2 linked regions of the Rhodopseudomonas palustris genome follow. The protein of the gene in region 2 binds, or shares a complex with, the protein of the main gene of each other region. Links are inferred from orthologs where the notes say so. Each region holds a gene or a part of one and is shown on either strand. Other genes may lie near its edges.

The links. Proteins that work in one complex are often made in the same cells at the same time.
Region 1: the proteins of trxB (region 2) and trxA are in contact, whole or in part, in a crystal structure (PDB 1F6M), measured with the Escherichia coli proteins. The link is inferred for Rhodopseudomonas palustris from one-to-one orthologs.

Annotation. Positions count from the first base shown.
Region 1 is NZ_CP019966.1:80,284-83,132, forward strand. The notes cover bases 1-2,845. They hold trxA (thioredoxin), read right to left. Parts: upstream 1,661-2,845; coding sequence 1,340-1,660; downstream 1-1,339. Other genes in these bases: RPPS3_RS00380 (bifunctional folylpolyglutamate synthase/dihydrofolate synthase), read left to right, coding at 1-84; RPPS3_RS00385 (ATP-dependent DNA ligase), read right to left, coding at 94-1,155; addA (double-strand break repair helicase AddA), read right to left, coding at 1,757-2,845. Outside these bases: more of addA, read right to left, coding at 2,846-2,849. UniProt on the Escherichia coli protein: Participates in various redox reactions through the reversible oxidation of its active center dithiol to a disulfide and catalyzes dithiol-disulfide exchange reactions.
Region 2 is NZ_CP019966.1:4,479,576-4,482,429, reverse strand. The notes cover bases 2-2,851. They hold trxB (thioredoxin-disulfide reductase), read right to left. Parts: upstream 1,985-2,851; coding sequence 1,019-1,984; downstream 2-1,018. Other genes in these bases: RPPS3_RS20740 (DoxX family protein), read right to left, coding at 2,760-2,851; RPPS3_RS20745 (Lrp/AsnC family transcriptional regulator), read left to right, coding at 2,241-2,723; RPPS3_RS20755 (LysR family transcriptional regulator), read right to left, coding at 87-1,010. Outside these bases: more of RPPS3_RS20740, read right to left, coding at 2,852-2,854.

The DNA.
Region 1 (2,849 bases), 4.4 Mb from region 2 along the record:
GAACTCCCGCCGCGGATCCTGATCACCGGATCATTGTATCTCGCCGGCCATGTGCTGAACCTCAACGGCACACCACCGAACTAATCGTTCGGCTCACGCCAGCAGCTTGATCGGATCGACCTGCTTCTGCGCGAGCTGGTCCATCGTGCATTGCCGCGGCGCCTTGTCGGGGCGCCAGCGCAAGAGGCTGGTGCCGTGGCGGAAGCGTTCGCCGCTGAAATGATCGTAGCAGACTTCGACCACCAGCTTCGGAGCAAGCGGCTGCCACTCGGCCGAGCGCGCCGTCGACCATCGGCTGGGGCCGCCCGGCGCATTGCCGGTGAAACCCTCGCCGGGCAGCTCTTCGAGCTTGTCGGTCAGCGCCGGTTTCTCGGTCCGCTTCAGCGCCGAGGTGAAGCCGACGTGATGCAGCAGGCCGGCCTTGTCATAGAGACCGAGCAACAGCGAGCCGACCACCTTGCGGCCGTTAAGCGGCGCGCTGGCGTAGCGGAAGCCACCGACCACGCAATCGGCGCTGCGAAACTTCTTGATCTTCTGCATGCCGTCGCGATTGCCGGACTGGTAGGCGAGGTCGCGCCGCTTGGCGATCACGCCGTCGGAGCCGCCGCCGGCCTGCGCCAGCCACTTCGCGGCCTGCTTGTCACTGGTGGTGGCCGGCGACAGCCGGAACGTCGGATGGCCCTTGAACTGCGCTTTCGCAAAGACTTCGAGCGCCTTGCGCCGCTGCGTCAGCGGCTGCGCCGCCAGCGCGTCGTCGCGCGGGCTCGCTAACAGATCGAACACCAACAGCAGCGCCGACGTCTCGACCGAGAGCTTGTTCACCCGGCTCGCGGCAGGGTGAATCCGCTGCAGCAGCGCATCGAACGAAAACCTCCGCCCCTGCGGCACGACGATCTCGCCGTCGAGCACGAAGCGCTCGGCCTTCAGCTGCAGCGCCGCCGCAACTAATTCGGGGAAGTAGCGGGTGAGGTCTTCCCCCGATTTCGACCACAGCGCGACAGCATCGCCGCTCCGTACCATCAGGCAGCGAAAGCCGTCCCATTTCGGCTCGTATTGCCATTGCGGTCCGCTCGGAATCGCATCGACCGACCGCGCCTCCATCGGCGCGAGCGGCGCGGCGCGGGTCTTGGTGATGGATGATTTCCGCTCAGCCACGATACGAACCCACTGGTTGCGAATGGCCCCATCCCCGTCATGGCGAGCGTAGCGAAGCAATCCAGCGCGCCGAGCACGGGGCTGGATTGCTTCGTCGCTTCGCTCCTCGCAATGACGAGAGGCCGAAACGCAAAACGGCCGGCGGAATGCCGGCCGTTTCAGAACGTTCGTGGCGCGTCCGAGTTCAGACCGCTGCGCTGATCCACTGCTGCAGCTTGGCCTTCGGCGCGGCGCCGACCTGGCGCGAGGCCATCTCGCCGCCCTTGAAGATCATCAGGGTCGGGATCGACATCACGCCGTACTTCGAGGCAGTGACCGGGCTCTCGTCGACGTTGAGCTTCACGATCTTGACCTTGTCGCCCATCGCCCCGGCGATTTCGTCGAGCGCCGGCGCGATCATGCGGCACGGGCCACACCACTCGGCCCAGAAGTCCACCACCACAGGCCCCTGGGCGTTGAGAACCTCGTTTTCGAAATCGGCGTCTGACACCTTACCAACGGCCATAGGATACCTCGTGAAACCGGATGAAGAGCGGCGGCGGGAATCGCGCCGTGATGACGGGTGAACGTAGGAACGCGCCGCGGTGCGGTCAAGCACGGCTCACGGCACCGTCAGATCGGCCTGCTCCGCGTCCAGCGCAGAGGCCGAAATCTCCATTATTTCAGCGACTTCGGTCCAGAGCAGAGCGGCCCGGACGGTGCGCTGTGGATAGATCGCGCCGAGCACCGCCCGGTAGCGGGCGAGCTGGCGGACGTAACTGCGCGGCGCCTCGGCCTCGACCCGCGGCGGCGCGTGGTTGGTCTTGTAATCGACGATCAGGACTTCGGTTTCGGTCACCACCAAGCGGTCGATCTGGCCGGACACCAGCACCGGCCCGCCGCGCCGCTGCAGCCGGCCGACAATCGGCACCTCGGCGCGGCTGCCTGGACCGAACACCGCCGCAAACCTGGCATCGGCAATCAGCCCGAGGACCTGGGCGGCGAGCGCGCCGCGCTCCTCCTCGCTCCAGTCCGCCGCGTTGCGGGCGAGGAAACGTCCAGCGGCGGCGGAGCGATCGGCCGCGGCGATCTCCGGCAGCGATTGCAGCAGCCGGTGCACCAGCGTGCCGCGCTGCAGCGCGCGGCTGCGACTGGCGTCGGATTCCCCTGGCCGCAACCGGCGCCGATCATCATCGTCGGCATCCGAGGGCCGCAGCACCTGTTCGGCGGACGGCAAGCCGGGCGCCGGCCGGCGCAGCCAGTCCGGCAGGGACGGTGCCGCGGTCTCGTGGCTCGGCGCCGCCTGGCCGGTTTCCTCGATCACGTCCTCCGGCCGGCAATAGCGCTTGATCACGCCGTCGGGCGGGACCGGCTGCATCACCAGCCCGGAGGATTCCAGCCCTTTGCTGATCAGGTCGTACCAGGAATGCGGCCGCACTTCGTTGCGATTGCCCGGCATGCAGCCGCCGACGATCAGCCGGTCGGCCGCGCGGGTCATCGCGACATAGAGCAGCCGGCGATACTCGTCCTCGGTCTCCTCGATCATCGTGCTGCGCGCCTGCTCGACGACGCTCGGATCGTCGGCCTTGCGGCCCGCCCACACCATCGCGGCGACCGAGCCCGGCGCGGCGTTGCCGCCCGGCAGCCGGATCAGATTGAGCCGCTGGGTGTCGGCCGGCGACGAGGTGGTGTCGATCAGGAACACCACCGGCGCT
Region 2 (2,854 bases):
ACGTGAGAACGATTTGATCCGCGATCCGGCGGCCCGGCAAGCGGGCCCCCCGCATGTCAGACATGCGGAGCCCCGGGAGCGACAAATCAGCCCGGCCAGCGTTGCGCCTTGTTGACCACGAAGTCGCGGAACACCTGCACCCGCGCCACGGTCTTCAATTCTTCCGGATAGACGAAGTACGTGTCGAGCTGGATTGAATCTTCCTCGCCGAACAACTGCACGAGCCGGTTGGTGTCCTCGATCAGGTAATCCGGCAGCGCCGCGATGCCGAGGCCCTGCTGGCAGGCGCGCACCAGGCCGAGGATGTTGTTGACCTTGAAGTAGGGCTCGCGCGGACCCATGCCGTTGCGCCCGGCTTCGATCAGCCAACTCCGGTTCTGCAGATGCGGCGGCACCTGGCTGTCGCTCAGCATGATCAGCCGGTGATTGTCGAGATCCTCCAGCGTCCGCGGCGTGCCGAAGTTCTTGATGTACTCCGGCGAGCAATAGGCGTGGAAGCCGATCGAGAACAGCTTGCGCTGGATCAGATCGGGTTGGGTCGGCTTGCGGGTGCGGATCGCGACGTCGGCCTCGCGCATCGACAGGTCGAGCTCTTCGTCGGTGACGATCAGCGAGATCCGGATCTCGGGATACAGCGCGGTGAATTCACCGAGCCGCGGCACCAGCCAGTGAATGCCAAGCCCCGGCGTCGTGGTGACCTTGAGGTCGCCGCTCGGCCGCTCGCGGCTGTCGGTGAGCTTGGCGCGTGCGGCCTGCAACTGCATGAACACGTCATGCGCGGTGCGGAACAGCAGATCGCCCTGTTCGGTGAGGATCAGGCCGCGGGCGTGGCGGTGAAACAGCGACACCGAGAGCTCTTGCTCCAATGCGCTGACCTGCCGCGACACCGCCGACTGCGACAGCCCGAGCTGCTCGCCGGCATGGGTGAAACTCCCCGCTTCGGCAGCGGCGTGAAAGACCTTCAGCTTATCCCAGTCCATATCGGTGAACCCGTCGCGGTGTCGCGCCATCCAGAGAGTTATTCGGCCGCTTGGCGGTCGCCGGCGCGCAGCGCCAGGAAGCGTTCGGCTTCGAGAGCCGCCATGCAGCCCATTCCGGCTGCGGTGACGGCTTGGCGGTAGGTCTCGTCGGCGACGTCGCCGGCGGCGAACACGCCAGGTACCGAGGTTGCGGTCGAATTCGCCGCGACCTCGACATAACCGGACGGTTTGAGCTTGATCTGGTCTTTGAACAGCTCCGTCGCCGGCGCATGACCGATCGCGATGAACACGCCGTCGGCCTTGACCTCGCTGGTCGTGCCGCTCTTGACGTTCTTCAGGCGCACGTGGGTGACCTTGGTCGGGTTCTCGGCGCCGCAGATCTCATCCACCGCGACGTCCCAGATCACCTTGATCTTCGGATGTTTGAACAGCCGGTCCTGCAGGATGCGTTCGGCCCGGAAGTGATCGCGCCGGTGGACGATGGTGACGCTGGCGGCGAAGTTGGTCAGGAACAGCGCTTCCTCGACCGCGGTGTTGCCGCCGCCGATCACCACGACATCCTTGCCGCGATAGAAGAAGCCGTCGCAGGTCGCGCAGGCCGAGACGCCGAAGCCCTTGTAGGTCTGTTCGGACGGAATACCGAGCCAGCGCGCCTGAGCGCCGGTGGCGAGGATCAGCGTGTCGGCGAGATAGACGTCGCCGCTGTCGCAGGTCAGCCGGAACGGCCGCTGGCCGAGGTCGAGATCGACCACCAGGTCGGTCTTGATCCGGGTGCCGACATGCAGCGCCTGCTTCTCCATCTGCTCCATCAGCCACGGGCCTTGGATCACATCGGCGAAGCCGGGGTAGTTCTCCACGTCGGTGGTGATGGTGAGCTGACCGCCGGGCTGCATGCCCTGGATCAGGATCGGCTCCAGCATCGCGCGAGAGGCGTAAATCGCGGCGGTATAACCGGCGGGCCCGGATCCGATGATCACGACCTTGGCTTGAACCGGACTCGGCATGAATCAGTCCCCGAAACTGAGGGCGGCGCGACGCAGGGAAAGGCCTGGCTGGGGCATCGCCAATGGGCGGAAGATCAGACAGAAGTCTATGTTATTTGGCGAGCTATGCAAGATTTGCAATACCTCCGTGCAGGATTTCCCACCAAGAATAGAAAACGAGCTGTGAGCATCGCGAAATAAAATTACCCAAATTTCGCGGGGTGCGCTAAGAGAGGCTGTTTCTAAGCCGAATCCGCCTTGCGGGAATAGCACCAGCGTGACCAAGAGCCTCGACCAGATCGACCTCAAGATCCTGCAGGAAATTCAGGACGACGGCCGAATCACCAATGTCGAACTGGCCAAACGGGTCGGGATTTCGCCGCCGCCGTGTCTGCGGCGGGTGCGGACGCTGGAGGAAGAGGGCTACATCCTCGGCTATCGCGGGCTCCTCGATCCGGCGCATCTCGGTTTCGACGTCACGGTGTTCGCCTCGGTGCATTTGTCGAGCCAGGCCGAGGCCGACCTGCGCGGGTTTGAGGAATTCGTCCGCAACGAGCCGCTGGTACGCGAGTGCTGGATGCTGTCGGGCGAAGTCGACTTCATCCTGAAATGCGTCGCGCCCGACATGGCGACGTTCCAGAATTTTGTCGCCCATCTCACCGCCGCCCCGCACGTCCGCAACGTCCGCACCTCGCTCGTGCTGCGCAATTCGAAATACGCCGCCGCGGTGCCGCTGGAGTTAAAGGCGGCGACGACCTGAAGCCGCCGCCGCGATCGTTTCAGCGCTGCTGCAGAGTCAGCGATCGCGCCGCAGGATGCGGTCGAGGCTGATCGGTCCGCCGCCCGTCGTCACCAAGTACAAGCACGTGAAGCACATCGCGATCGCCAAGC